Regions from separate parts of the Mycobacterium sp. SP-6446 genome, predicted to be linked through region 1. Evidence: riboswitches for the same ligand, from Rfam matches in the RefSeq annotation. Region 1 holds a riboswitch; the other holds the start of a gene.
The links. Region 1 has a riboswitch for magnesium ahead of A5736_RS00300 (hypothetical protein). Riboswitches for the same ligand answer to the same signal wherever they lie in the genome.

Region 1 (15,408 bases):
CAGCGCGGTGAACAGCTCGATCTGGTTTCGGTCGTTGTCCAGCAGGGGCGCGAGGCGGCGACGAATTCCGACATTCGCCTTCATCCGCGGATCCTTGGCGTACTCGGAGTACATGTAGTCGCGTTCTTCGTCGGTCACCATTTCCAGCGTCAGCTCGTCGTGGTTACGCAGGAAGATCCCCCACTGGGCCATGTCCGGGATCTCGGGCGTCTGGGCCAGGATCTCCGAGATCGGAAACCGGGATTCCCGGCGCACGGCCATGAAGATGCGCGGCATCAGCGGGAAGTGAAATGCCATGTGGCATTCGTCGCCGCCGGTGCTGGGGTCGCCGAAATACTCCACGACATCTGCCGGCCATTGGTTGGCCTCGGCCAGCAGCACCCGGCCGGGAAACTCGTCGTCGACGACCTTGCGGACGCGCTTGAGGAACGCGTGCGTCTCGGGCAGGTTCTCGCAATTGGTGCCCTCGCGTTCGAACAGGTAGGGCACGGCGTCCAGCCGAAATCCGTCGATACCGAGGTCGAGCCAGAAGCGGATGACGTCGATCATCGCTTCCTGCACGGCGGGGTTGTCGTAGTTCAGGTCCGGCTGGTGGGAGAAGAAACGGTGCCAGTAGAACTGGCGGCGGACCGGGTCGAAGGTCCAGTTCGACTCTTCGGTGTCGACGAAGATGATGCGGGCATCGGTGTACTTGTCGCTGGTGTCGCTCCAGACGTAGTAGTCGCCGTACGGCCCGTCGGGATCGCGGCGTGACTCCTGAAACCACGGGTGCGACTCCGAGGTGTGGTTCATCACCAGGTCGGTGATGACGCGGATGCCCCGCCGGTGAGCGGCGTCGAGCAGCGCGACGAAATCGTCGACGGTGCCGAATTCGGGCAGCACTTTGTAGAAGTCCCGGATGTCATAGCCGCCGTCGCGCAGTGGGGAGTCGTAGAACGGCGGCAGCCAGATGCAGTCGATCCCGAGCCACTGCAGATAGTCCAGGCGGTCGATCAGTCCACGCAAATCGCCGCAGCCGTCGGCGCTGGCGTCGAAGAACGCCCGGACCAACACCTCGTAGAAGACGGCATGTTTGAACCAGGTCGGATCGGCGGGCAGTACGGCGGCGGCGCCGAAATCGTCGGCGCTCGGATGCTCGACGACGCCCCCTTCGACGTGACTGCCCCCGGCGGGATGGTGTTCGACAGCGTCTCTTGCGTCGTTCATCAATTCCACGATGCCACGTGTACCCGAGGCGGGAGTTTCGGAATCACGCGGGGAAAGTTGCCTGGCGGCAAGCGAATTAGCGAGCCGCCGGGCGATATCCGCGCGCGAGTCAGGCCGGGGGTCCCTCCGCCAGTGTCACGTTCGCGATGCGGTCACCACCGTTTCCGCGCAAGTGGACGACGATGGTGTCCCCTGGGTGATGGGGCACGAGCACTTCCGTCATCGCGGTGGCCCCGTTGATCGCGGTGTTGTCGACGCCGGTGATGACGTCGCCGGGTGCGATCCCGGCCGCCGCCGCGGGCCCGGTGTTGACCACGCGTTCGACGCGCGCACCGTTGCCACCGTTGTCCATCACGCCCAAGCCGAGGAAGGCGGTCGGGCCGACGTGCACCGTGTTCGAGCCGGCGCCCGATCGGATCTGTCCGGCGACCGCCATCGCGGTGCCGATCGGAATCGCGAAGCCCTGCCCTTTGGACATCTTGTAGCTGTCGGTGGCCGCGGTGTTCATGCCGATCACCTGACCGTTGCTGTTGACCATCGGGCCGCCTGAGTCGCCGGGCCGGATCGGCGCGTCGGCCTGGATCAGCCCTCCCAGCGTCTCGTCGGCGCCGGTCAACGTGTCGGTCGCCGAGACGGTCTGGTTGAGCGCGATGACCTTGCCGCTCACGGCGCTGGGCGTCCCGCCCTGGCCGCCGGCATTGCCGAGCGCCACGACCGGCTCTCCGACCGCGACCCCGCCACCGATCGCGGCGCTGGGCAGCCCACCCCCGCCGCGCAGTTGCAGGACCGCGACGTCGGCGCTTCGGCTGTAGCCGACCACGTCGACGCCGTACGTCTGGCCGTTGCCCACGGCGAACGCGCTGATATCGGTGGCACCCGAGATCACGTGGTTGTTGGTCAGCACCACACCGCCCGGATCGATGACGATGCCGGTTCCGGCGCCGACGGCGTTGTTGTAGCCGAACTTGGTGCTGATGTCGACGACCTGCGGCCCGACCTGACCGACCATCGCCGACGGATCGAGCGGTATCAGGGGCCGGTCGGCGAAGCGGTCGACCGCGATGGACGGCCCGGAGGGGGCGGCGGTCGCCGGCACCGACGTGAGGCCCAGGCTCAGTCCGGCCACAGCCAGCACGCTGACCAGCCATGTCCACCAGACCGGGCGGCGGTGCCCTTTGCTCATCCCCGTACCTCCTGCGTCGCGGTAAGAACCAGAATCGGCCCAGGCTCCGGGTCTGGGCGGCACTCATTGCTTCGTATAACCGTAGTGCAGGTAGCTATGCAGAGCATTGGCAAGTCCGGGATCTCTGCCGATCGCTGATCGCGATCAGGCTGGTCGTGCCGGGGAAATGGGATGCGCGAGATGGCGGCTGACGTCGCCGACCATGTCGATCATGGTCAGGTCGCGGAAGGAGAACCGCCAGCGGCCGTCGACGCGTTCGAAGTGGTCGTGGTAGCGGCCCGCGACGATTATCTGCAGCGGAGACTCGTCGGTCTGCTGCAGCACCGTGTAGTAGCTGCGGCAACTCGCGGTGCCGGCCTCCTCGTCGACCTCGATGATCGGATTGGTGGTCACGTGCTTGGTTCGGGGCGTGCCATCGGCGTGCAGGACGATCAGTGACCTCCAGATCTTCAGCAGCTGCGCCGCATCGACGGTCTCTTCGGCGGCGACCCGGATGCGGGCGTGCCCGAACAGCTCGGCCGCCCCGGCCAGGTCGCCACTGTCTATGCATTCGGCGTAGCGATACAACAGGTTGGTGATCTGCGTCTCCGCTCGCATGCGGCTAACCTAGCCCAGCTCCTAAGCTGACTTCTAAGCTGACGTCGTGGGCGAATTCGACCCGACGGTCAGGTTCACACAATCCCCGGTGGCCCGGCTGGCCACGGTCGCGCCCGACGGCAGACCTCACCTGGTGCCGGTGGTGTTCGCCCTCGACGACGACCCCGCAGACGATCGTGGCGTCGTCTACACCGCGGTCGATGCGAAACCGAAAACAACGCAACGGCTGCGCCGGTTGGCCAACATCGAAAGCAATCCACAGGTCAGCCTGCTCGTCGACCACTACGCCGACGATTGGGCGCGGCTGTGGTGGGTCCGCGCCGACGGTCTGGCGGCGATCCATTCCGACGGGCCGGCGATGCACACGGGTTATCGGCTGCTGCGCGCGAAATACCCTCAGTACCAATCCGTTTCGCTGAACGGTCCGGTCATTGCGGTCACCGTGCGGCGCTGGGCAAGCTGGCACGCCTGAGCGGGCGGCGCCGACACGGCCTGCCGGTCCTGCGCGGTTCGCGCCGCCAACCCGATTTGTGACCGGTCGGTGGCCTTGTGTTGGGCGGCAGTTGGGGGAAAAGTTGCTTACGCGAGAGCGACCCCCATGGGCCGAGCCAAGCGAGCCAGCGAAACCGGAGGAAAGTCATGGCGGAAAAGGCGAACGCTTCCCAGGGGGCGGGAGCCGCTCCCACCGCGAACAGTCCGCGCGATGTGCGCAACGTGGTGCTGGTGGGGCCGTCGGGCGGCGGCAAGACCACCCTGGTCGAGGCCCTGCTGGTGGCTTCCGGGGTGCTGACCCGGGCGGGCTCGGTGGTGGACGGCACGACGGTCTGCGACTACGACGACGCGGAGATCCGCCAACAGCGGTCGGTGGGCGTGGCGGTGGCGTCGCTGTCGCACGACGGCATCAAGGTCAACCTTGTGGACACACCCGGATACGCCGATTTCGTGGGTGAGCTGCGGGCCGGGCTGCGGGCCGCGGATTGCGCGCTGTTCGTGATCGCGGCGAACGAGGGCGTCGACGAGCCGACCAAGTCCCTCTGGCAGGAGTGCGACCAGGTCGGCATGCCCCGCGCCGTCGTGATCACCAAGCTCGACCACGCCCGGGCGAACTACCAGGAGGCGCTGGCCGCGGCGCAAAACGCGTTCGGGGACAAGGTATTACCGCTCTACCTGCCGACCGGGCTGCCCAGCTGCAGCGGTCTGATCGGGTTGTTGTCGCAGACGTACTATAAGTACGACAACGGGAAGCGGACCACGCAATCGCCGGACGAGTCGGACGCCGGCCGGATCGAAGAGGCGCGCGGCACCCTGATCGAGGGAATCATCGAGGAGTCCGAGGACGAGTCGCTGATGGAGCGCTACCTCGGCGGCGAGGCGATCGACGAGTCGGTCCTGATCGAGGACCTGGAGCGGGCCGTCGCCCGGGGTTCGTTCTTCCCGGTCATCCCGGTCTGCAGCGGCACCGGCGTCGGCACCCTGGAATTGCTGGAGATCGCCACCCGCGGATTCCCGTCTCCGATGGAACACCCACTACCGGAGGTGTTTACGCCGCAGGGCGCCCCGCATGCCCAGCTGGCCTGTGACGCCGATGCGCCGCTGCTGGCCGAGGTGGTGAAGACGACGTCGGACCCCTACGTCGGCCGGGTCAGCCTGGTCCGAGTGTTCTCCGGGACCATCAGGCCCGACGCGACGGTTCACGTGTCGGGCCATTTTGCGTCGTTCTTCGGCGGCGCCAACGGAAACGGTCATTCGCACCCCGACCATGACGAGGACGAACGCATCGGGGTTCTGTCGTTCCCGCTGGGCAAGCAGCAGCGCAGCGCGCCCGCCGTCGTGGCGGGCGACATCTGCGCGATCGGCAAGCTGAGCCGCGCCGAAACCGGCGACACGCTCTCGGACAAGTCCGAACCCCTGGTGCTGAGGCCCTGGACCATGCCCGAGCCGCTGCTGCCGGTTGCGATTCAGGCGCACGCCAAAACCGATGAGGACAAACTGTCGGTGGGGCTGGGCCGGTTGGCCGCCGAAGACCCGGCGCTGCGCATCGAGCAGAACCAGGAAACACACCAGATCGTGCTCTGGTGCATGGGTGAAGCGCACGCCGGCGTTGTCCTCGACGCGCTGTCCAACCGTTACGGCGTGACGGTGGATACGGTGGAGCTCCGGGTACCGCTGCGGGAAACCTTCAGCGGCAAGGCAAAAGGCCATGGCCGTCACATCAAGCAATCCGGCGGACATGGCCAGTACGCGGTGTGCGACATCGAGGTGGAGCCGCTGCCCGAGGGCTCCGGGTTCGAGTTCGTCGACAAGGTGGTCGGCGGCGCGGTGCCGCGCAACTTCATCCCGAGCGTGGAGAAGGGCGTCCGCGCGCAGATGGAAAAGGGCGTGCACGCGGGTTATCCGGTGGTCGACATCCGCGTGACGCTGTTCGACGGCAAGGCCCACAGCGTGGATTCCTCGGACTTCGCGTTCCAGGCGGCGGGTGCGCTGGCGCTGCGGGAGGCGGCCGCCGCGACGAAGGTGACCCTGCTCGAGCCGATCGACGAGATCTCGGTGCTGGTGCCCGACGACTTCGTCGGTGCGGTGCTGGGCGACCTGTCGAGTCGTCGCGGCCGTGTGCTGGGTACCGAGACCGCCGGTCACGAACGCACCGTGGTGCGGGCCGAGGTGCCTCAGGTCGAGCTGACGCGGTATGCGATCGACCTGCGCTCACTGGCCCATGGGGCCGCGTCGTTCACTCGGTCGTTTGCCCGCTATGAACCCATGCCGGAATCCGCGGCCGCCAGGGTGAAGACGTCGGCCTGACCTTCATGTCGACGGTCGACGGCCTTCCCGCGCACATCCTGTTCAACCATTTCGTCGTCGTGCTGGCTCCGCTGGCGGCGATCCTGGCGATCCTCTGCGCACTGTGGCCCGCCGCGCGGCGCCGGCTGATCTGGCTGGTTCTTGTGCTGGCCGTGGTGACCCTCGTCCTGACGCCCATCACGACCAATTCGGGTGCGTGGTTGCGCGACAAGCTCGGTCCGTCTCCCGCGATCAAGAATCATCAGGAACTCGGCGAAACGCTGGTCTACCTCGTGGGCGCGCTGGTGGCCACCGTCATCGTGCTGGCCGCGGTGCACATCCGCCAGGCGCGCGGCCGCAGCGTGAACCTCGGTGTGCACACCGTCGTGGGACTCCTGGTAATCGCCGCCGCGGTGGCAACGCTGGTGCAGAGCTACCGGGTCGGCGAATCGGGTGCGCGCGCCGCGTGGGGAACCGTCGCGGCGGCTCACACCTTCGGGCCGAACTGTTCGGCGACCGCGCGGCGGTCGAGCGAGCCCTTCGCGGTGTGCGGCAGTTCGCTCGCCTCCTGAAACTCGGCGGGAATCTCGAAGGGCGCCAACCGGTCCCGGCAGAAGTCGGCTAACCCGTGCGGCGTCGGCGAAGCCGACTCCCGGGGCACGATCACCGCGGCCACCTTCTCGCCGTACAACTTGTCGGGAACGCCGAACACGGCCACCTCCATGACGTCGGGATGGCTCGCCAGTACGCCCTCGACGCGCTCCGGGGAGATCTTCTCACCGCCCCGGTTGATGAGTTCCTTGATCCGGCCACGAATGATCAAATCGCCCGCTGCCGAAACCGATCCGAGATCGCCGGTGCGCAGCCATCCGTCGGTGAAGTTGGCCGCGGTGATGGCCGGGTCGCCGAGGTAGCCGCGCACCACCGTGGGGCCGCGCAGCCACACCTCGCCCACGCCTTCGTCGGGCCCGCTGATCCGGATCTCGGGCCCGGTGGACCTGCCGACGAGACCCGTTGTCGCCGCTGGGTTTTCGATGTCGTCGATGCTCGTGGTGGCCACCTGGTGGGTGGCCTCGGTCATACCGAAAGCGCACACCACGGGGGCCGAGAACTCCGCTTGCAGCGCCTGCGCCGTTTCCGGGGTGAGCGGGGCGCTGCAGCTGCGGATGAAGCGCAACGCGGCTCGCTTGCTGGCGGACCGATCGGTCGCGGCACGCTCCAACAGGATCTGGTGAATCGTCGGGACCGCGGTGTACCACGTGGCCTGGACGGCGTCGATGTCGTCCCAGAACGTGTGGGCCGAGAACCGCCCGCGGGCGGGCAGCAGCACCGTGCCCCCCGATGCCAGGGTCGACAGCAGCGCGGCCAGCAGCCCGTGGCCGTGGTAGAGCGGCATCACCGCGACGGTCGCGTCCCGCGGGCCGAGCCGGTAGCCGGCGACGATGGCCCGTACCGACGCGGCGATGTTGCCGCGGGTCCAGGGGACCATCTTGGGCGCGCCGGTGGTGCCGCCCGTGAACATGATCATCGCGTCGTCGTCCCGGAGCCCCTCGGGCTTGGGCACGGCGCGGTTCGGCGCGGCGGCGGCGTCCAGGGTCACCGCAGCGGTGCCCTCGTGTGTGGTCACCGCGATCGGCCACCACCGCAACTCAGAGTCGTCCCCGTCGCCCTGACCGTCGGGGTCGTCGACGAGGACGACAGCGGCGCCGGCGGCCGCGCAGCGGGCGCGCTGCTCACCGACGGGCAACGCCGGGTCCAACGGGACGGCGACCAGGTCCGCCCGCGAGGCGGCCAACAAGCCGACGACGAATTCGGTGTTGCTGGCGGCGCGCAGCGCTATCCGGTCGCCCTGCGTGATGCCCGCGTGCTGCAGCCGCTTGGCGAGGTCATCGACCAGTCGCGTCAGCTCGCGGTAGCTGATCGGTATCCGGTCGGCGGTGACAACCAGCGCGGGCGCGTCCGGGCGCCGGGACGCGGCGCCCTCGACCAGGTCGGCGATGCGCGGGCTGGTGGATTCATCGGACATATTGGCACCATGCCCAGCCGGCACCGCGTTCGTCCAATACCGATCCGCTGACGATCGATAATCGTGAACTATCGAATCGGCGCCGGCGGGGTCGATAAGCGGCGTGAATCGCCGCATAGCGGCTTGGTCTTGGACACCGGACGGGCTCCGGACCACAGTGGTGACAACGCATTCGCGACGCAGAGGAGCCGCCAGCATGAGTACCGTTTCGGGATCTCCGGGCGCAGGGCCGCACTCGACGAGCTTGACCGACGGCTTCCACCTCGTGGTGGACGCGCTCAAGGCCAACGACATCGACACCGTCTACGGAATAGTCGGCATCCCGATCACGGACCTCGCCCGCACCGCCCAGGCGTCGGGCATCCGCTACATCGGCTTTCGGCAGGAGGCCTCGGCGGGCAACGCGGCCGCCGCCGCCGGGTTTCTCACCCAGCGACCCGGTGTCTGCCTCACGACGTCGGGGCCCGGCTTCCTCAACGGCCTGCCCGCGCTGGCCAACGCCACGGCGAATTGCTTTCCCGTGATCCAGATCTCCGGGTCGAGCGATCGCGCGGCGGTGGATTTGCAGCGCGGTGACTATCAGGACCTCGATCAGCTCAATGCCGCAAGGCCTTTCGCGAAGGCGGCGTACCGAATCGGCCGTATCGAGGACATCGGCCGCGGCGTCGCGCGCGCAATCCGGACCGCGATCTCCGGCCGCCCGGGCGGCGTCTACCTCGACATTCCCGGCGAGATTCTGGGCCAGGCCATGGACGCTTCCGCCGCGGCGGACACGATCTGGCCGGTCGTCGACCCCGCGCCGCGCCAGCTGCCGGCGCCGGAGGCGGTCGATCGCGCCCTCGACATGCTCGCGCGGGCGCAGCGACCGCTGATCGTGCTCGGTAAGGGCGCGGCGTATGCGCAGGCGGACAGCGCCATTCGGGAATTTGTCGAAACCACCGGAATCCCGTTCCTGCCGATGTCGATGGCTAAGGGCCTGTTGCCGGACTCCCACCCGCAGTCCGCCGCGGCTGCGCGCTCGCTGGCGATCGCCCGCGCGGACACGGTGCTGCTGGTCGGGGCGCGGCTCAACTGGCTTCTCGGCCACGGAGACTCGCCGCAATGGTCCGCCGCGTTCATCCAAGTCGACATCGCGGCATCGGAGTTCGACAGCAACCAGCCGATCGCGGCACCGCTGGCCGGCGACATCGGCTCGGTGATGTCGGCGCTGCGCGACGGCCTGGGCGCCCATCGGATCGCGGTTCCGGTGGAATGGACCGACGAGCTAGCCGCTCGCAAAAGGCGCAACGACGAGAAGATGCGCCAGCGCCTGACCGAAGACCCGCACCCGATGCGGTTTTACAACGCGCTCGGCGCGATTCGCTCTGTGCTGCAGCAAAACCCGGACGTCTACGTGGTCAACGAGGGGGCCAACGCGCTCGACCTGGCCCGCAACCTGATCGACATGCAGCTGCCGCGACACCGGCTCGACACCGGAACGTGGGGCGTGATGGGGATCGGCATGGGCTACGCCATCGCCGCCGCGGTCGAAACCGGCAAGCCCGTCGTTGCGATCGAGGGCGACAGCGCCTTCGGCTTCTCCGGGATGGAAGTCGAGACTATCTGCCGGTATCGCCTGCCGGTGACGGTCGTCATCCTCAACAACGGCGGCGTGTACCGCGGCGACGAAGCGCCGAAGGGAAATGACCCGGCGCCGACCGTGCTGAATGCCGCCGCCCGCCACGAGTTGATCGCAGAGGCGTTCGGCGGCAAGGGATATCACGTCACCACGCCGCCGCAGCTGCGGTCGGCGCTGACCGAGGCGCTCGCCTCGAACGGCCCCGCGATCATCGACTGCGAACTCGACCCGGCAGCGGGGGTGGAAAGCGGTCATCTCGCAAGCCTCAATCCGACCAGCGCCGCGGTCAGCGCCGGCGCGTGATTCCGAGCAGCTGCGTGTCGAAAAACTCGTCAAGCGCCAGTTGTTGCGCGGACGCGATGAGCGCGCGGGCGACGGGTGATCCGGGCCCGGCGGAGTTGGTGGCCAAGGCGATCTCGGCCTTAAGCACCGGGTCGACCATTTCGACCGCGCGAATCTCCGCCGCCAGCGGCGAGGTCCACAACCACGTGTGCGGGACGATGCACGCCCAGTTGCCACTGGCGACTTGGGCGAATAACGATGCGACGGAGTCGGTCTCGACTTGCGGTGTGACCGTGAGGCCGTGGCCGGCGAAGGCTTCGTCGATGATCTGGCGATCCCGCATGTCGGGGGTGAGCAAGGCGAGCGGCAACTGGGCGGCGTCCGGCCACGTCAGTGTCGCTGCGCCGGAGGGCAACATCTCCGCCGACGACAGCAGCACGTAACACTCCTGGTAGAGCGGCACCAGGTCCACGTCGTGAGCGTCTCCGGGCGCGGGGTGCACGATGGCAGCGTCCAGCTCGAACTCGCGCAGCCGCCGGTACAGCTCGGCGGCGGACAGCCGGGAATTGATGTGCACCTTCGCCAACGGATGTGCCGAACAGAACGCCGAGAGCACCAGCGACGCCGTCGTCGAGGCGGTGGGAACCGTACCCAGCCGAAGCGTGCCGGTGATCCCGGACCGCACGGCGTCCACCTCGGCCTTGAAGGCATCGTGCTCGGCGAGAATCCGCTTGGCCCACACGACCAATCGCTCACCTTCGGGCGTGAGGCCCTCGAAGCTGTGCCCGCGGTTGATCAGGGTCACGTTCAGCTCGCGTTCCAGCTTGGCGATCGCGGCCGACAGCGCGGGTTGCGACACATAGCATTTCTCGGCGGCCCGGGCGAAGTGGCGTTCCTGGGCGACCGCGACAAAGTACTCCAGCTGACGGAAGAGCACGGGCACCTCCTCGGCCTTCACCGCACCGCTATCGCAGAGGCTAACGCCTCGCCAGTAGGCAGCCAACGCGATATCGGCCAGATTTCGCATCTGTGCCGCCGATGGCATGGCATAGATCGACGTTCGGGCGCAGGTCAGGACGTTGCGTCCAGCGAAAGCCGGTGTGCGGAGCCCTCTTTCGTGCGCATGTCTCGGACTGCGGGCGCGCCGCCGAGCGTGCCCTCGGAAGCGTGCACCCAATCGTTTGCCGGAGGTCCGCAGCCCGGTGATCGGATCGAACTCAACGGGTAATCGGGTCGTTATCGCCACGTACCCGGCGGCGATGTGTATGTTTGCTAAAACCCGTAAAGGGTAGACAGTCAGTACAATAACGTTGTGTTGATCGCACCATCTCGAAGGGCGGACGCCATGCGTCGTACGGTTCGTTATCTATTCGTTATGGTAGCGATCGCCGGCATGGGCCTGCTGGGCAGCGCCGCCCGCGGCGTGGCCGCCGTCCCGCTACCCCAACCGATTCCCACAGTCGCGACCGTTTTGCCGGCCGATGGTGCCGTGGTGGGCGTGGCGCACCCGGTAGTGGTGACGTTCACTGCGCCCGTCACCGATCGCGTTGGCGCCGAGCGGACCATCCACGTCAGCTCGCCGAGCAACGTGCCGGGACACTTCGAGTGGGTCGACAACAATGTCGTGCAGTGGGTTCCGAACCGCTATTGGCCCGCACACAGCCACGTCTCGGTGGGTGTGCAGGCCCTGACGACCGGTTTTGACACCGGTGACGCGCTACTCGGTGTTGCCAGCGTGTCCGAGCACACGTTCACCGTCAGCCGAAACGGCGAGGTGCTTCGCACGATGCCGGCATCCATGGGGAAGCCCTCCCGCCCGACACCGATCGGCAACTTCACCGCGCTGTCCAAGGAGCGCACCGTGCGGATGGACTCGCGGACCATCGGTATCCCGCTGAGTTCGCCCGAGGGATACAACATCATCGCGTCGTACGCGGTCCGCATCACGAACAGCGGCGTCTACGTGCACTCGGCCCCGTGGTCGGTTGACTCGCAAGGCCATGCGAACGTCAGTCACGGATGCATCAACCTGAGCCCGGACAACGCCGCGTGGTACTTCAACCAGGTGAACGTCGGCGATCCCGTCGAGGTCATCGCCTAGCTGCCCCAACATCGCTGCGGGTGAAGACATTCCGCGCGATCGCGGCGTCTGGCCACCTACCTCAGCTGGGCGGCAACCCGCTCTTGATCGCGGCGTCTTGCTTGCGGCCGATGTCGGTCGCCATGCCCGGATCGATGGGATCGTTGGGCGCACTGTCGAATTCCAGGTTGACCAGCGCCTTGCCCTCACTGAACAACAGCACCGTCACCGCCTGGGAGTTGTCCGGCGATGTCCCGGAGATCATTGCCCCGTTGGATCCCACGTCGACCGGCTGCCACGTGCCGCTCACCTTGCCCGCGTAGTTCGCCTTGGTGTTCTCGATGCCGGCCGCCGCGGTCTGGGGGTCGGCGACGATCAAGATGGTGTCCCCGATTCGGCGGCTGTTGTCGGCGTTGGCGAACAGCTGCGCAACCCCCGGCGCATTGTTGGGGTTCAGCACGGGCGGTTGGGGTGTGGTGAGGTCCGGGCCGATGTCGCTCGGCTTGATCAGCAGCCCACTGTAATCCGTGGTCTGTCCGGGTGACGGGCCAGTCACGCCGGTCGACGCGGTGGACGACGCGCTCGACGACGTCGCCGGGGTCTTGTTGTTGCCGCAGCCGGTGATCGCGGTGCCGACCGCAAGGACGGCGACGCTCAAGCCGGCGACGGTAGTCCGGGCGAGCTCCATGGACATTCCTTCCCTGCCAATCCGCTGACGGCACAACACCAGCGCATACGAACATACGCGCAAATTTCGCCGGAGGGGCCGGAGAGTCGGCGGCCTATGCTGGCGTGGGCAAGCGTTTGGGCGAAGGAGGCCGAGATGACGGCTGCGACGGCGCGCGCCGTACGGTTCGACCGTTACGGGGGTCGTGACGAGTTGTATGTGGCGGACATCGACATGCCGGAGCCGGGCCCGGGCGAGGTGGTGGTGGAAGTTCGCGCGGCCGGCATCAATCCCGGCGAGGCTGGCATCCGGGTCGGGGCGATGCACGAGATGTTCCCCGCCACATTTCCGTCCGGCGAGGGCAGCGACCTTGCCGGCGTCGTGACCGCCGTAGCGCCGGGAGTCACCGAATTCGAGGTTGGCGACGAGGTGCTGGGTTTCAGTTTCCGGCGATCCAGCCATGCCACCCACACCGCGGTTCCCGTCAATCAATTGATCCGCAAACCTTCCGAATTGAGTTGGGAGGTCGCGGGTTCGCTGTACGTGGTGGGTGTGACGGCGTATGCCGCCGTCCGCGCCGTCGCGCCCCAACCGGGCGAGACGGTGGCCGTGTCGGCTGCGGCGGGCGGGGTCGGCAGCCTTGTCGTGCAACTGCTGGTCCTGCGTCAGGCGCGGGTGCTCGGCATCGCGGGACCTGGCAACGCCGACTGGCTGCGCGCACACGGCGTCGTCCCGGTCACCTATGGGGAAGGCCTGGCCGACCGACTGCGAGCGGCGGCCCCGAACGGAATCGACGCGTTCATCGACTTGTTCGGCCCGGACTACGTCCAGCTCGCGGTCGATCTCGGCGTGGCGCCCGAGCGGATCGATACCATCATCTCGTTTCAAAAGGCGGGCGAAGTCGGCGCCAAGACCGAGGGCAGCCAGGAGGCGTCGACCCCGGAAGTGCTCGCCGAAATCGCCCACCTTGTCGCCACCGGTGCCCTTGAATTCGACATCGCCGCGACCTACCCGCTGGACCGGGTCGCCGACGCCTTCGAGGAGCTCGAGCAGCGGCACACGCACGGCAAAATCGTTCTGCTGCCGAATGATTCGCGGTAGTCGAACGAACTACCGCCGATCGTCGACCGGGGGGTGGCCGCCCAACGACGCCGTGACCACCGCGATCGGCATCCGTGACACGTACAGGTTGGCCCGCTCCTGGGGAGTCAGCGCGCTGCGCGTGCGCAGCTTGTCAGCCAGCAGCCGAGCCGACCGCAGGAACGCCCGCCCGTGCCCGCGGGACCGAGCGGTAACACGGTGCGTAACAACGAAAGCCATGATTTTTCTCCTTCTGGATGCCCGATCGGCTCATGGCTCAGACGAAGAAAGCATTGCCGGAACCGGGTCGGGGCAAGAGGTATTTCGGATAGGGACTATCGTCGGGACTCATCTCGCCCTCACCTCCTCACGGCCGGGACACACGCGGGTGTCATCACATTCACCTGATCGGAAGAGGTAGTGACCGGCGCCGAGAACACCGATCGCACCCCTCTCGTCGGAGCTTTGGCACTGCACGGCGTATCCGGAACATCACCGGAAGCCACTTGGGCTCAACCCTTGGGTCCGGGAAGAGCTGTCCTGACCCGGGGCGTCTCTCGACGTTCGGGGTCAGTGGCCTGTGTCCGTGCAGACGCCTCACCTACCGAGGTGCTTGCCCGTCCATGCTGACATCGCGACCCGCCGCCCGTCAAACCCGCGCACCGAACCGGACACTTTTACGGCCTACCCTCGTGGGCATGGCCACAACTTTGCAGAACCCTCGGGTCGCGACCGTGCTCGACCGGATGTACGCCGAATCGAAAAGCCAGATGTCGCTCTTGCGTGAGCGGCGCGATCAGTTCGCCCGGCCGATGACCACCGCGGAACGCGCCGAGGCGATGAGCGAGTTCTACATCCCGGTGACCCCCGAAGCCGGCCGCCTGCTGTACGCGTTGGTGCGCGCGACGCGTCCGACCACGGTGGTCGAATTCGGGATGTCGTTCGGCATCTCGGCCCTTCATCTGGCCGCCGCGGTGCGCGACAACGGCACCGGACGAGTGGTCACCACCGAGCTCAGCGAAACCAAGATCGCCGCCGCGAAGAAAACGTTCGCCGAGACCGGCCTGGACGAGGTCATCACCATTCTCGAAGGCGATGCGCTCACCACGTTGCAGGGCCTGGACGGGCCGGTCGAGTTCGTACTGCTCGACGGTTGGAAAGATCTGTATCTGCCGGTGATCGAGCTGCTCGAACCGCGCCTGCCCACGGGTGCGTTGATCGTCGCCGACAACACCAGCGCGGCGGACACCGGGCCCTACCTCGAGCGCGTGCGCAATCCCGACAACGGCTACACCAGCTTCAATTTCCAGGTCCGCGAAAGCGACAGCATGGAAATCAGTTGTCGCACAAACGATTAACGCCTATCTCAGGGATTCCTCGAGCCACGGCGTCAGCCACTTCACGCCTTCCGGGGTGAGGTGCACGCCGTCGCTGCGCACCTTGATTCCGTCGACCTTGGCGCTATAAACACCGTCCGGACACAGCTTCTTGTTCAGGTCGAGGATCTGGACGCCCTTGTGGCGGCTAACCGTGTTGCGCAGCATCGTGTTCCACTGGTTGACCCGGTCCGGCTGGTCCTCCGGATACAGGCGGCCATCCGGCTTTTCGCCGCCGCGGCTGTAGGGGACGGTCGCCACCACCACTCGAACCCCGGGCACACTCACGATGTTCAGCGCCCGCTCGAGCTCACCGTTGAGGTACGCGTCGAAGGTCGGATCGCCGATGTGCGTCCACTGCCCCTCGTTGACCCGGTCGACGGTCTCCCAGCGGCCGATGATGAGCAGGGCGACGTCGGGCTGGTCCTGACCGACCTGCGTCGACCATCGGGTCGGCCAGGTGTCGCATTCCGGTCTTTGCTCCAGCGTTTGGCCGATATAGCGGTACGGCGTGC
Region 2 (15,408 bases), on a different contig from region 1:
GATCGACCAGGTTGCCCATCGCGCCGCCGAGGATCATCCCGAGTCCCACCGCCCACCAGGGCGACACCAGCCGCCGGCCCATCCAGAAGATGCCGACCACGACGCCGGTCGCGATCAGCGTCAGGAGCCAGGTGTATCCGGTTGCCATGGAGAACGCGGCCCCCGAGTTGCGCACCAGCGTCCAGGTGACCGTGTCGCCGATGATCGACACGGGCTGGCCCGGGGGCAGCAGCTTGACGGCGAGCACCTTGGTCACGATGTCCAGCACCAGCACCACCGCCGCGACCGTCAGCAGCAGGCGCAGCCGCCGCGGGGGGTTGTGCTGCTCGCCGGCCGCGGGCTCCACGCTGTCGTCAATGTCTCCCGTTGGTTCCTCGGACACCCCCCCATCATCCCCTAAGGCCGACAACGCATGCGGGATGATCCCACCATGGGCCGCCTCACCGTCGTCGCCACCGGCGGCACGATATCGACGAGCACCGGTGCCGACGGCGTGCGCCGTCCCAGCCACAGCGGGTCGGCGCTGACCTCCGGCCTGGACGTCGACGTCGTCGACCTGATGGCGGTCGACAGCTCGGAGCTGACACTGCCCGATTGGGATCGGATTCGCGCCGCGGTGCGCGCCGCAGTCGACGGCGGCGCCGACGGCGTGGTCATCACGCACGGCACCGACACGCTCGAGGAGACCGCGCTGTGGCTGGACCTCACCTACGACGGCACGGTCCCGATCGTGCTGACCGGCGCCATGCGCAGCGCCGACGCCCCCGACGCCGACGGCCCGGGCAATCTGCGTGACGCGCTGGCGCTGGCGGCCAGCCCGGCCGCCCGTGGCCTGGGCGTGCTGGTGTCGTTCGCCGGCCGGGTGTTGCAGCCGTTGGGCCTGCACAAGGTGGCCACCGCCGACCTCAGCGGCTTCGCCGGCCGGGTGCTCGGCAGCAGCTCGGGTGACACCGCGCTGACGGGCGACAAGGCGCGCCCGTATCTCGGTGATCTGAGCGCCGCGGACGCGCCGCGGGTCGACATCGCCGCGGCCTACCTGGGCAGTGACTCGGTGGCGCTGGACGCGTTTGTCGAAGCCGGGGCGCGCGCCGTCGTGCTGGAGGCGCTGGGTTCCGGCAACGCCGGCGCCGCGGTGATCGACGGCGTGCGCCGCCATTGCCGCAACGGCGTCGTGGTCGCGGTGTCCACGCGGGTCGCCGGGGCGCGGGTCGCCGCGGGGTACGGCCCGGGGCACGACCTGGTGGCGGCCGGCGCGGTGATGGTGCCGCGGCTGCGACCTGCCCAGGCCCGGGTGTTGTTGATGGCCGCGTTGGCCGCGGGGCTACCCGTCGCCGACGTCGTCGACCGCTGGGGCTGACACCTCAGCGGCGGCCTGCAGCGCGCCGACATAGTCCGGCCAGTCCAGGGAGTCGACCGGGTTGGCGCCGGTGAGCTCGTCGGTGTCGGCGGGAAACGTGCGGGCCTGGCCCGGGCCGGAGCCACGGGTCTCGAATCGCACCGTGACAACGCCGTGGCCCGCGCCCTGCACCCAACCGTGCCCGAGCTCGCGATGGGCGACGTCGTCACCGATGCGCCAGCGCGAGGGCTCGTCGGGCGGCGCGAACATCGCCTCGGTCGCGGTTTCTGGAGTTTCTGCGGGGTGTTCCTCTGACATCGACAGCTCCAGGTCGGGGAACAACGATTCCTGGCGCACGTCGCTGAGGCCCGAAAACCCCACGCCGACAAGCCGAATGGGCCCGATGTCGCGCGGATCGAGCAGCAGCCGCCGGGCCACCGCGATCAGCGCGCCGGCCTCGGTGGTCGCGTAGGGCAACGTCGCCGAGCGGGTCAGCGTGCTCATGTCCGACTTCTTCAGCTTCACCGTGACGGTGCGGGCGCCGCGGCCGTCGCGCAGCAGGCGTTGGTGCGCATGCTCGGCGATCGGGTCGATCGCGTCGCGCAGTTGCTCCAGGCCGGTCAGGTCGACGGCGAAGGTGGACTCGGAGCTGATCTGCTTGGCCTCGGCGCGCTCGGCGACCGGGCGGTCGTCGATGCCGCGGGCCAGGCGGTGCAGCGCCGGGCCGACCGTCGCGCCCAGGATGTTGGCGACCTCGGCGTCGGTCAGCGCGGCGAGCTGCCCGATCGTTTCGATGCCGAGCCGGTGCAGCTTCTCCTCGGCGACCGGGCCGATGCCCCACAGCCGGCGCACCGGCAACCCGCCGAGCAGCGGTTGTTCTTCGGCGCGCCGCACCACCCGGACGCCGTCGGGTTTGGCGAGGCCGGACGCGATCTTGGCGATCTGCTTGCCAGAGCCGGCGCCGACCGAGGCGATCAGGCCCGTCTCGTCGCGAATCCGCCGCCGCAAGTCCTCACAGAACGCCTCGACGTCGTCGGCGGACGCCCCGGCGAGCTGCGGCGGCTCACCGAAGGCCTCGTCGACGGACAGCTGCTCGACGACGGGCACCAGGCTGCGTACGGCATCGAAGACCCGCCGGCTGGCCACCCCGTACACCACGCCGCGCGGCGGCAACACCACCGCGGTCACGCCGACCAGGCGGCGGGCCTGATGCATCGGCATGGCCGACCTGGCGCCGAACACCCGCGCCTCATAGCTCGCGCCGGCCACCACGCCTCGCCCACCCAACCCGCCGACCAACACCGGCCGCGCGCGCAGGGTCGGTCGGGTGAGTTGCTCGACGGAGGCGAAGAACGCGTCCATGTCCAGGTGCAGCACCCAGCGGGACTCCACAACCCTCGATGCTATTGGGGCTGTTGGTCTACCGTCGGTGACATGGCCATGAACCTCTGCCATAGGTGGTGCTGCAGTTCGAACCGCTGGGCGAAGGAAGTGGAAACCCACCTGCTGCCGACCGTGCTCGCCGACGTGGAACTGGGCGACAACACGCTGGAGATCGGACCCGGATACGGCGCATTCCTACGGGTGCTGGTCGACAAGACGCCAAAGCTCACCGCGGTTGAGATCGATGCCCCGATGGCACAGCGGCTGCAGCGGCTCTACGGCGATCGGGCCCGCATCATCAACGGCGACGGCACCGATACGGGCTTGCCGGACAACGAGTTCAGCTCGGTGGTGTCGTTCACCATGCTGCATCATGTCCCGACCGCGGAATTGCAGGACCGGTTGTTCGCCGAGGCGTTCCGGGTGCTCCGGCCCGGCGGCGTCTTCGCCGGCAGCGACGGCGTGCCGTCGGTGGTGCTTTCGATCTTGCATTTCCGCGACACCTGCAATCCGATTCCGCCGGAGACGCTGCCGGATCGCTTGCGCGCCGCGGGTTTTCGCGACGTGGACGTCAAGGTCGGCACCGGCAGGCAGCGCTGGCGCGCGGTCAAGGCCGCCTGATGGAAAACGCGCCGTCATCGCGACTGGCCCGGCTGCGCCACCAGTGGGACGAGCGGCTGGAACCCGGCGAGCAGGCGACGATTCTCGCGTGGTTGTCGTTCACCGTCACTTTCGTCGGGGTGCGAGCCCTCACCCACTGGATCCGCGCGGGCCACGGTCCCTCGGGGGGCGGTGTCAGCCTGGGCGGCAAGCACTTTCATCACTACAACATCGGCATCGCGCTACTGGCGACGGTGGCGGCGGTCGGCCTGCGCGGGACGGAGAAGCAACGCCGCCACCCGGCGGCCGCGGTCGCTTTCGGCTCGGCCAACGCACTGATCGTCGACGAGCTGGCCCTGCTGCTGGACCTCAAGGACGTCTACTGGGCGACCGAAGGGCGCGAGAGCGTCGACGTCGCGATCGGCGTCATCGCCACAGGCGCGACGGTCGCAGCGGGCATGCCGTTCTGGGCGCATGCCCACCGCGCGCTGCGCTCGCGTTCGTGATCAGTTGATGCGCCCGATCGGCCCCCGAGGGGGAACGGGGACCTGCGATGACGACGACGGCGGGTATCTCGGCGGGATCGGCTTGGGGATCGTCGTCGTGGTTGTCGGCGGCGAGGCCGGATAGCTCGGGGGTGTGACCCGCACCGGCGGCGGGAGGGGAACCGGCAGCGGCACCGGCACGACGACGGGCGGCGGTGGGGCCTGCGGCGGGAGCGGGGAATTCGGAATCGGGGCCGCGGGTGGCGGCGGGTTGGCGGGCAGCTGCGGGGGCAGGTTGACCGGCCCCAGGTTGTTCGGGTGCGGCTGCGGCGGCGGCGCTTGGGGCGGCGGCGCTGTGATCGCCGCCGGTGGTGTGTTGGGTCCGGCGGGCGGGGGTGTGTTCACCGTGACGTCCGACGGGGCCACCGCGGTTTTCTGGTGGTGCAGCAGCAGGAACATCAATCCGAGGGCGACGAACACGATGCCGGCCAGCACCGTGGCGGCCTGGATGTGGCGCGTGCGACGGCTCGCCGCGGCGCCGGGTTGACCCGCGCCGGCGCCGCCCTGCTGGTGGAGAGCTTCGGTAGCCGCGTCCGGGTGCGAATCTCCGGTGTCCGCGCCCATGGGGCTGTCGGCGGATGTCAGCTGGACCTTGGTCAGGGTCTGTCCGCGTAGCCACCAGGGCGCCGCGACGAATATCGGGGCCACACCCAGCAATGCGGCCGGGGTGACGAGGTCGCGACGCTTCCGCTCACAGGTGCTGCAGGAGTCGATGTGCCGCGCCACACGTTTGCGCAGGAGGACGGTGAACTTGCCGTCCCAATTCGCCAGGATCGCGCCGAGCTCCGGGCAGCCCTGGGGATTGCGCTGCGCGCGGCGGGCGACCAGCAAGGCACCCAGCGACCGTTCGACCATGTCACGCATGCGCGACACCAGCTTGGTGGCGTTGTCGGGGCTGACGTCGAGCGCGGCCGCCAGTTCGGGCCCGTCCAGGCCGTGGCGATAACTCAGTTCCAGCACCGTGCGGTCCCGGTCGGACAAACCGCCGGCGGCCTCGGCGACCAGGTCGGCCAGTTCGGTGCGGCGTGCGAGCGTATCCGGGCCGGCATCGAAGGACTGCGCCTCGGGCAGCTCGTCGGAGACGTTTTCGCGGCGACGCAGCCGGAGACACCGCAGGGCCTCGTTGCGTGCGATGGCGTAGAGCCATGGGCGCAGTTTGTCGGGGTCGCGCAGCGTCGACAGTTGGGCCGCCGCAGTGCAGAACACCTCCTGCACGCAGTCGGCGGCGGCGTCGCGGTCGCGCACCATGCCGACGCAGAAGTCGTGCAGCCGGTCGGCGTAGCGGTCATAGATTCCGGCGAAGGCGGCGCGGTCGCCCGCGACGGCCGCGCCAGCCAGCTCGGCGTCGCCTGCCATATTCCAGTCGGGCAGTGCGGTCATGACGTTGCTCCAGCCAATCCGGCGCCGGGGACCCATCGCGCGGGGCCCGGCGCATCCGCTAAGTGTGCGCGCATTTTGCTGAGTTGGCGCTGGTTAGTCAGATTTCTTGCGGGAGAGCACGGTGAAGGCCGGACCATACCGTCCGGCCTTCACCGCTACTACTACTTCTTGTTCTGCGGGGGCAGTTGGTGGCAGGCCAGGCACTGCGTTGGCGCCGATTGCACCGGAATGCCGCCACCCGGCTTGGGGCCGATCGGCTTGCCACCGCCGGAATTACCACTACCCGACTGGCCGCTGCCGGACTGGCCACTGCCCGAGTTGCCACCGCTCGGCTTGCCACCACCCGAATTGCCACTACCCGACTGACCGCTGCCCGACTGACCGCTGCCCGACTGGCCACTACCGGACTGGCCGCTACCGGAGTTGCCGCCGCTGGGCTTGCCACCTGAGTTGCCGCTGCCGGACTGGCCGCTACCGGAGTTGCCGCTACCGGAGTTGCCACTGCCGGAGTTGCCACCGCTGGGGTTATCCGGATACACGGGCACCGGGATGGGTATGGGCACGATCACCGGAGGCGCGCTCGGGCCGTCGGCCGGAGGCGGGCCAGGGTCGGCGGGCGGGGGCGCCTGCACGGTGACGACGGGAGCCGGAACGTTCACGTTGGTGGGAACGATCGGCCCTGCCGGACCCGCGTCGGCCGGGGGAACGACCGCGGCCGGCGCCGGGGCGACCGGCGGCGGTGGCGCCACATTCGGCGTCTGGGGCGCCACCGAACCGACACTGGAGTTCGGAGCCACGACGGCCGGCTTGGGCTTCGGACTCGTCCCGGCGACGAGCATCACCCCGAACCCGGCGACCAATCCAAGCGCGGCGATCACGGCCGCCACCACCAGCGCGTTCGCTCCCCACCATCGCCGCTGCGCGGGCTCCGCGGGGAGGTCGTCCTCGGACTCCGCGGTAAGGCGGTCCTCGACGTGCGCGGGGGTGTGGAGAGATCCGTCCTCGATCGCCGGATCGCCCAGCGGGCTCGACGCCCACGCCTCGGCGGCGGTCAGGTCCTCGTGCGGGCTCGCGGCGACGGTCAGGTCTTGGTGCGGGGCAGCCGCGACGGTCAGGTCGTCGCGCGGGACCGCCCTGAAGGTAGCCGACTGGGAGTCTTCGATGGTGCTCATGGCCTGTTCCTTAACTGTGGTCGCGGCCCCCTTTGGGTCGCATTCACAGGTATGAGCAGCCGCCGGTGGTCACCCGGACACTTTTTTCGGAACTTTTTTGCGGAGCCTTTCCCGGCCCCGGCGCCGGCCCGGTCCTAGGCCTTGGCGATCGCCACCCGCACGCCGTCGCCGATCTCCGCCGCCTCGGCGGGCTCGCCGAACTCGAAGCTGGTGGCCAGGATCTCCCCGGCGATGAGGTCTCGGTGGGCGCGGGCCCAGTCGGCTCGCTCCGCGGGCACCGACATCACCACGCTGATGCGGTCGGACACGTCCAGCCCGGTCGACTTGCGTAGTTCCTGCAGCTCGCGGATCCGGTCCTTGGCCCAACCCTCGGCCTCCAGCTCCGCGGTGACCGTGCCATCGAGGACGACGAGCCCGGCCCCGTCGGGCAGGGCCGCGGTGAACTCCGGGTCGGCGGCGACCAGGCGCGAGCTGTACTCGTCGGGTTGCAGCACCGCGGGGCCCGCGGTCAGGGTGCCGTCGGGGTTGACGACGCCCTCCCCCGCCTTGACCGCCTTGATGGCGGCCTGCACGTCCTTGCCCAGGCGCGGGCCGGCGACGCGCGCGTTGACGGTGAGCTCGAACCGGCCGTAGGTGTCGATCGCGTCGGTCAGCTCGACACGCTTGACGTTGAGCTCGTCGGCGATCAGGTCGACGAACGGCTCCAGCCGCCGCGGGTTCTCCACCGCCACGGTCAGTTTCGGCAGCGGCAGGCGCACCCGCAGCTTTTTGGCCTTGCGCAGCGACGACGCGGCCGAACAGACTTCGCGGACCTGATCCATCGCGGCCACCAGCTCCGGGTCGGCGGGCAGCACGTCCGGCTGGGGCCAGTCGGTCAAGTGCACCGACCGCTCCGCGGTCAGCCCGCGCCAGATGATCTCGGTGGTCAGGGGCAGTAGCGGGGCCGCGAGCCTCGCGGTTACCTCGAGCACGGTGTGCAGGGTGTCGATCGCGTCGTCGTCTTCTTCCCAGAATCGCGAACGCGACCTTCGCACATACCAATTCGTCAGTGCCTCGGTGAACTGGCGCAGTTGCTCGCAGGCCCCGGAGATGTCGCATACGTCCATGGACCGGCTGAGTTCGTCGCGCAGCACCGCGAGCTTGGCCAGGATGTAGCGGTCCAGCACGTGCGCCGAATCGGTGCGCCAGGCACCGACTTTCGGCGCGTAGAGGGCCAGGAAGCTGTAGGCGTTCCACAGCGGCAGCAGGACCTGCCGCACGCCTTCGCGGATGCCCTGCTCGGTGACGATCAGGTTGCCGCCCCGCAGGATCGGCGACGCCATCAGGAACCACCGCATGGCGTCGGAGCCGTCACGGTCGAACACCTCGGTGACGTCCGGGTAGTTGCGCAACGACTTGCTCATCTTCTGGCCGTCGGAGCCCAGCACAATCCCGTGCGCCACACAGGTTTTAAACGCCGGACGGTCGAACAGCGCGGTGGCCAGCACGTGCAGCGTGTAGAACCAGCCGCGAGTCTGGCCGATGTATTCGACGATGAAGTCGCCCGGATAGTGGCCGTCGAACCAGTCGCCGTTTTCGAACGGGTAATGCACCTGGGCATACGGCATGGAGCCCGAGTCGAACCACACGTCGAGCACGTCGGGGATCCGCCGCATCGTGCTGCGACCGGTGGGGTCGTCGGGGTTGGGCCGGGTGAGCTCGTCGATGTAGGGCCGGTGCAAGTTGGTGGGCCGCACCCCGAAGTCGCGTTCGAGCTCGTCGAGGCTTCCGTAGACGTCGATGCGCGGGTAGGCGGGATCGTCCGACTTCCACACCGGAATCGGCGTGCCCCAGTAGCGGTTTCGCGAGATAGACCAATCGCGGGCGCCCTGCAACCACTTGCCGAACTGGCCGTCCTTGACGTGTTCGGGGTACCAGGTGATCTGCTGATTGAGTTCCACCATCCGGTCGCGGAATTCGGTGACCGCGACGAACCAGGACGACACCGCGCGATAGATCAGCGGATTGCGGCACCGCCAGCAGTGTGGGTAGGGATGGTCGTAGGTTTCGTGGCGCAGCAGGATCGGCTTGTTCACGGCCGCGGGGCCACTCTGGTTCTTCAGGTCGCGGATGATCTGGGCGTTGGCGTCGAAGACGTGCTGGCCCTGATAGTCCGGGACGGTGGCGTCGAACCGGCCCTTCGAGTCGACCGGGGTGACCGGTTCGATGCCCACCTTGTCGGTGGTGGCCATGTCGTCCTCGCCATACGCCGGCGCCATGTGCACGATTCCGGTGCCGTCCTCGGTGGTCACGAAGTCGCCGGGCAGCACCTGAAAAGCGTTGGCCCGTCCCGGTTCTGGGTCGGTGAAATACGGGAACGGCGGCACATAGTGCGTGCCGAGCAGGTCGGCTCCGCGGTAGGTGCCGAGTACTTCAGGCTCCTCCCCCAGCTCGCGGGCGTAGGCCCCCAGGCGCGCCTCGGCGAGCACCAGGCGGCGATCGCCGGCCTTCACCTGCACATAGGTCACGTCCGGATTGACCGCAACCGCGAGGTTCGACGGCAGCGTCCATGGCGTCGTCGTCCACACCAGCAAGTAGGCGCCGGCCAATTCGCCGTCGGGTACCCGGAATCCGACGGTGATCGCGGGATCCTGGCGGCTTTGGTAGATGTCGTCGTCCATCCGCAGTTCGTGGTTGGACAGCGGGGTTTCGTCGCGCCAGCAGTACGGCAGCACCCGGTAGCCCTCGTAGGCCAGGCCCTTGTCCCACAGCTGTTTGAACGCCCAGATCACCGACTCCATGTAGGACAGGTCCAGCGTCTTGTAGTCGTTGTCGAAGTCGACCCAGCGGGCCTGGCGCGTCACATACGCCTGCCATTCGTCGGTGTAACGCAACACCGATTCGCGGCAGGCCTCGTTGAACGCCGCGATCCCCATGGCGTCGATCTGGGACTTGTCGGTGATGCCCAGCTGACGTTCGACTTCGAGCTCGGCGGGCAGCCCGTGCGTGTCCCAGCCGAAGCGGCGCTCCACCTTGGCGCCGCGCATGGTGTGGTAACGCGGGACGATGTCTTTCACGTAGCCGGTGAGCAGGTGCCCATAGTGGGGCAGGCCGTTGGCGAACGGCGGGCCGTCGTAGAACACAAACTCCGGGGCGCCGTCGCGGCGGGCGATGCTGGCCCGGAAGGTGTCGTCGCGCGCCCAGTACTCGAGGACCTCGAGTTCGAGCGCCGGGAAGTCGGGTGCCCCGGCGGCCAACTTCGGGTAGGTCAATGCGTCGTCTCCCTGTGCCAGTTCTCAGGCCGGGGACGACGACGCGCTAGCTGCGCGAGCGCCGCGGTACCACCCCGCTTGCCGCGCTGCCGCGCGACCGCTCGTGACGGCTATGACGGGCCTACCCGTTCGGTTCTACTGGGCTGCAATGGCCGTTCTTCCGAAGGCTCCCCGGTGATGGCCGGATCGATGCCGCTGCGCCGATTCTAGCCGGTGGATCAGGCGCGGACTTCGAGCACGCCCGCGCGCCACAGCGCCGCGTAGGCGTGACGCAGCGGAATGCTCAACAGACGGGCGGCGCCGTTCACCAGCGGGTCGGCGCCCGGGCCGAGGATCGGCACGTCGACGCGGCTGGTCACCTTCTTGGGCGCGGGGACGTGGACGGGCGTGTCGGCGCGCACGACCGTCAGCGCGGGCTTGGGTGCCGCGGTTGCCAGTTCGTCGGGCAGGGCTGCGGTCATGGTCGCCTCCTAGACGGAATTCGAACGAGGACTAGCTGGATGGACGTGTCCCGTCCCGTACTGGTTCCGATCCGAGAATGCTTGGCCGGTAAGCCGATTGGCGTTGCGACGGCTAGCCGAGAGCGTCGCGCCGGAGGCCGGATCGGGACGGAACGGAGCGCGGACTTCGGTCCGGACTATCGCTGGAGCTCATACGTCCCTCACCTCCTCAACGGCAACGATGCGTGCGGCCACCCGCACGACCTGCGCGCACAAAGGAGTACAGAAACCGACGACCGTCGGAGATCCGCACCCCACTCGTCAGAGCTTCGGCACTACACGACGTGTCCTGGCCGGAAACAATCCGAGCCGGAAGCCACCTGGGCTCAACCCTTAAGCCAGGAGGAGCTGTCCTGACCCGGGGCGTCTTTGGACGTTCGGGGTCAGTGGCCTGTATTCGTGTAGACGCCTCACCTAACGAGGTGCCGTCACGATGATGCACGAAGGGCGGAAGACCGTCAAACTCGGGCGAGTGCGCCGGCGCGTCGTGGTGCTCACTTCTCGACCAGGTCCTCCAGCCGCCCGATCGTGTCGATGAACTCCTCGACCATGTCGAGCACCACCGAGCGCGTCGGGCGCACCCGGTCCAGTGAACCGACGACCTGCCCGACGAAGTAGGTGGCGAGCTCGCGCGCCTTGGCGCCCGGGTGGGCGGCGGCCTGATTGATGCGCACCTGGTATTCGGTGATCAGCGCAGTCTGCAGCGGCATGCCGAGGGGGTCGGGGCTGTCGGGCCGCTCCCATTCGTCGGTCCAGGCCGTGCGCAGCATCCGCGCGGGCTTGCCGGTCATCGACCGCGACCGCACGGTGTCCGAGGAGCTGGCGGCGAGGAACTTCTCCTTGACCACCGGGGCGGTTTCCGCTTCCTCGGTGGTCAACCACACCGATCCGCACCACACGCCCTCGGCCCCCAGGGCCAGCGCCGCCGCGATCTGGCGGCCCCGGGCGATCCCGCCGGCGGCGAGCACCGGCGTCGGCGACACCGCATCCACCACTTCGGGAACCAGGACCATGGTCGCCACCTCACCGGTGTGCCCGCCGGCCTCGGTGCCCTGCGCGACGATCAGGTCGACGCCGGCGGCGGCATGCCGCCGCGCGTGTTGCGTGGTCCCCGCGAGCGCGGCCACCAGCACGTCGTGGTCGTGGGCGCGCTCGACGAGGTCGACCGGGGGCGGGCCGAGCGCGCTTGCTATCAGCCGGATGTCGTGGCCGAATGCCACGTCGAGCAGCGGCTCGTAGCCCTTGGGCGAGATGTTGAGCCCGCCGCCGGACGGCGCGCGCGGCGGCTCGGCGGTCGCCGGGATGCCGTAGCGGGTAAGGAGGTCGTCGACGAACGCGCGGTGCTCCTCGGGCAGCAGCGCGGCGACTTGTTTGGCGTCGATTCCGCCCTGGTCGGCTCCGACGTACTTGGGCGGCAACAACAGGTCGACCCCGTAGGGCTTGCCCCCGGTCTGCTCCTCGATCCAGGTGAGCTCGCTGTCCAGCCGTTGCGGGCTGTGCGCGACCGCCCCGAGGACTCCGAATCCCCCCGCGTTGGTGACCGCCGCGACGACGTCGCGGCAGTGGCTGAAGGCGCAGATCGGGAACTCAACGCCGAGCTGCTCGGCGACTCTGGTTCGCATCGCCCGACGCTAGGAATTACTGATGGATATGTCAATCGATTGCGGACCCGGGCGCGCGGCCGTCCGGCGGCCAGCTGGCCACGCCCTCCTCCAACGGGATCTGCAGGCTCTGCAGAATCGACGCGACCATGCGCCACGCACCGATGGCGGTGACGAGTTCGATGAGAACCGTTTTGTCGCCTTGCAATTCGCGTTCGCACGCCGCCCAGCTCTCGGCGCTCACCGCGCCGTCGCGCACGACGTCGTCGGTCGCGGCCAGCACCGCCCGCTCGGTGGGCCCGAACCCGTCGTGTTCGCGCCAGTTGCGCACGCCCAGCAGGTCGTCGGCCGTCACGCCAAGCCCCGACGCGACGCGCCAGTGCTGCGTCCACTCGTAGTCGCATGCGGTGAGCCAGCCGATCCGCATGATCACGAGCTCGCGCAGCCGTGAGTCGAGGGCGCCGTGCCACAACATGGTGGCGAGCAGGTCGTTGACGGCGCGCGCCAATTGGGGATGGTTCAGCAGCACCTGAAATATGGACAGTTCGGCCATGTAGTTCGGCACGGCCGCCTCGTCGGCGGCGGCTTTGGCCTCGCCGAGCGGCAGTCCGGGCACGCGGGCTGTGGTCATGGGGTGAGCATTCCACGTACGGGCGGGATTCAGGATCCAGCAACGAACATCACGATTAGATAACGGTTCGGCGAATTCCCTGCGCGCTGCGCACGCCGATAATAATGTCGCCCCTGCTATCGGGGCGGCTGACGTGCGGGAAAGCTCCTGACACCGGGCAACGTCAATTGAGCGAACGTGGGCACCCTCGATGGCCGGGGAGGGGCCACGTATTGCGTCAAGCAGCGAACAAGCTAGTTAGCCGTTGCCGTCAGGAGGCAGCGGCATGTCGTCTCGCTCAGATTCGGCCTGTTCGTCGCCCACTATGAGCGCCACACCGGTCACTCCGGTTGCCGTTATCGGCATGGCCTGCCGGCTTCCCGGCGGCATCGACTCCCCGGAACAGCTCTGGGAGGCGTTGCTGCGGGGCGATGACCTGGTCACCGAAGTTCCGCCCGACCGCTGGGACGCCGACGATTACTACGACCCCGAGCCGGGTGTGCCGGGCCGGTCGGTATCGAAGTGGGGCGGGTTCCTCGATGACGTCGCCGGCTTTGATTTCGAGTTCTTCGGGATCAACGAGCGCGAGGCCACGGCGATGGACCCCCAGCACCGGTTGTTGCTGGAAACCTCCTGGGAGGCCATGGAGCACGCCGGGCTCACTCGGGAGGCGATGACCGACTCGCCGACCGGTGTGTTCGTCGGCTTGACGCATGGCGACTACCAACTGCTGGCCGCCGACGCGCACACCGCCGAGGGGCCGTACGGGTTCACCGGCAACAGCTTCAGCCTGGCGTCCGGACGGATCGCTTACACGCTGGGGCTCCACGGTCCCGCGCTGACGGTGGACACCGCATGTTCGTCCGGCCTGACCGCGGTGCACCTGGCCTGTCGCAGCCTGCACGATGGCGAAAGCAACCTCGCGCTGGCCGGCGGCGCCACGGTGGCGTTGGATCCGCGGAAGTTCGCCTCGGGATCGGCCGAGGGCATGCTGTCGCCCACCGGACGCTGCCACGCCTTCGACGTCGAGGCCGACGGGTTCGTATCGGCCGAGGGTTGCGTCGTGGTGTTGCTCAAGCGGTTGCCGGACGCGCTAAGAGACGGTGACCGGATCCTGGCGGTGGTGCGCGGCACCGCCGTCAATCAGGACGGTCATACCGTGAACATCGCGACGCCGTCGGAGACCGCGCAGACCGCGGTGTACCGGGCGGCGTTGGCCGCGGCCGGTGTCGATGCCCGCACGGTCGGCGTGGTCGAGGCGCACGGCCCCGGCACGCCGGTGGGCGACCCGATCGAATACGCCAGCCTGGCCAAGGTTTACGGCGTCGACGGTCCCTGCGCGCTGGCGTCGGTGAAGACCAACTTCGGCCATGCCCAGGCCGCCTCCGGAACGCTGGGGCTGATGAAGGCGATCCTCGCGCTTGACCACGGTGTGGTTCCGCGGAATCTGCATTTTACCCGCCTGCCCGACGAGCTTGCCCGAATTGAGACCGAACTTTTTGTGCCGCAGGCTAATACGCCGTGGCCCACCAACTCGGCGGCGGACACACCCCGGCGGGCGGCGGTGTCGTCGTACGGGTTGTCGGGAACCAATGTGCACGCCATTGTGGAACAGGCCCCCGAAGCCGTTGAGCCCGAGGACATCCCGGCCGAACCGGCGACGCCACTGCTGTTCCCGCTGTCGTCCACCTCCGCCGAGGAACTGCACCGCACCGCCGGTCGCCTGGCCGAGTGGGTGCAGGAACACGACGACGTGGCGCTACCGGATCTGGCCTATACCCTGGCGCGTCGGCGCGCGCACCGCCCGGTGCGAACGGCCGTCGTCGCGAGCACCCTGCCGGAGCTGACCAAGGCTTTGCGCGACGTCGCCGATGGCGGCATGCCGTATCAGCCCGCGGTCGGACGGGACGACCGCGGACCCGTGTGGGTATTTTCCGGCCAGGGTTCGCAGTGGGCGGGAATGGGCGCGCAGTTGCTCGCGAACGAACCCGTGTTCGCCGCCACGGTCGCGCAAGCCGAGCCGCTGATCGCCCTCGAATCCGGGTTCTCGGTGACCGACGCGATCTCGTCGCCTCAGGTCGTGACGGGTCAAGACCGGATTCAGCCGACGCTGTTCACGATGCAGGTGGCGCTGGCGGCCACCATGCGGGCGTACGGAGTGCGCCCCGGCGCGGTCATCGGCCACTCACTCGGTGAGGCCGCGGCGGCGGTCGCCGCGGGCGCGCTGTCGCTGGAAGACGGGGTGCGTGTCATCTGTCGCCGCTCGCGGCTGATGTCCCGCGTCGCCGGCGCCGGTGCCACAGCGTCGGTGGAATTGCCTGCCCAGCAAGTGTTTTCGGAGCTGATGGCCCGCGGTATCAACGACGTCGTGGTGGCGATCGTGGCCTCGCCGCAGTCGTCGGTGATCGCCGGCGCGGCCGAGACGGTTCGCGAGCTGGTGACGGCCTGGGAGCAGCGCGACGTCATGGCCCGCGAGGTCCCCACCGATGTCGCCTTTCATTCGCCGCAAGTCGATCCGATCCTCGACGACCTGACCGACGCGCTCGCAGAGCTCGACCCGAGGACACCGGAGGTTCCGTTTTACTCGGCGACCCTGTTCGACCCGCGCGAACAACCGGTGTGCGATGCCCGATATTGGGCGGACAACATGCGCCGCATGGTCCGGTTCGCCACGGCCGTGCAAGCCGCCATGCAGGACGGCCACCGGGTCTTCGCCGAGGTGGCACCGCACCCGCTTCTCACCCACGCTCTCGACCAGACGGCCCGCAGCCTCGATGTCCCGGTGGCGGCTCTGGCGGGTATGCGGCGCGAACAAGCGCTGCCGTACGGGCTGCGTGGCTTTGTAGCGGATCTGCACAGTGCGGGCGCGGCGGTGGACTTCTCGGTGCTCTACCCGACCGGGCGCCTGGTCGACGCGCCGCTGCCGACCTGGACGCACCGCCGGTTGTGGTTGAGCCACGACGGCCCGGAATCCCCCACGCACGGTGGCTGCACCGTTTCGGTACATCCGCTGTTGGGCCCGCACGTGCG

Region 2: it holds a riboswitch for magnesium, as region 1 does, so the genes downstream of both, A5736_RS19285 (Rv1535 family protein) here and A5736_RS00300 (hypothetical protein) in region 1, are expected to answer to the same signal.

What each region holds. Positions count from the first base shown of each region.
Region 1 covers NZ_MBEM01000003.1:48,835-64,242, reverse strand. Annotated here, with positions in the region: gene treS (maltose alpha-D-glucosyltransferase) at 1-1,206, opposite strand, end outside; gene A5736_RS00355 (S1C family serine protease) at 1,316-2,389, opposite strand; gene A5736_RS00350 (nuclear transport factor 2 family protein) at 2,534-2,986, opposite strand; gene A5736_RS00345 (TIGR03668 family PPOX class F420-dependent oxidoreductase) at 3,033-3,458, shown strand; gene A5736_RS00340 (elongation factor G-like protein EF-G2) at 3,626-5,785, shown strand; gene A5736_RS00335 (DUF2231 domain-containing protein) at 5,791-6,336, shown strand; gene A5736_RS00330 (FadD7 family fatty acid--CoA ligase) at 6,252-7,790, opposite strand; gene oxc (oxalyl-CoA decarboxylase) at 7,987-9,711, shown strand; gene A5736_RS00320 (LysR family transcriptional regulator) at 9,695-10,627, opposite strand; gene A5736_RS00315 (L,D-transpeptidase family protein) at 11,036-11,791, shown strand; gene A5736_RS00310 (hypothetical protein) at 11,853-12,458, opposite strand; gene A5736_RS00305 (NADP-dependent oxidoreductase) at 12,594-13,538, shown strand; gene A5736_RS00300 (hypothetical protein) at 13,548-13,757, opposite strand; M-box (ykoK) riboswitch at 13,960-14,133, opposite strand; gene A5736_RS00295 (O-methyltransferase) at 14,216-14,875, shown strand; gene A5736_RS00290 (acyltransferase family protein) at 14,879-15,408, opposite strand, start outside.
Region 2 covers NZ_MBEM01000215.1:1,253-16,660, reverse strand. Annotated here, with positions in the region: gene lspA (signal peptidase II) at 1-382, opposite strand, end outside; gene A5736_RS19320 (asparaginase) at 431-1,357, shown strand; gene A5736_RS19315 (DNA polymerase IV) at 1,322-2,713, opposite strand; gene A5736_RS19310 (class I SAM-dependent methyltransferase) at 2,771-3,340, shown strand; gene A5736_RS19305 (hypothetical protein) at 3,340-3,825, shown strand; gene A5736_RS27125 (RNA polymerase sigma factor) at 3,826-5,244, opposite strand; gene A5736_RS19295 (hypothetical protein) at 5,406-6,416, opposite strand; gene ileS (isoleucine--tRNA ligase) at 6,551-9,667, opposite strand; gene A5736_RS19285 (Rv1535 family protein) at 9,886-10,128, opposite strand; M-box (ykoK) riboswitch at 10,414-10,596, opposite strand; gene A5736_RS19280 (nitronate monooxygenase) at 10,662-11,789, opposite strand; gene A5736_RS19275 (carboxymuconolactone decarboxylase family protein) at 11,821-12,399, opposite strand; partial or broken gene A5736_RS19270 (type I polyketide synthase) at 12,704-15,408, shown strand, end outside.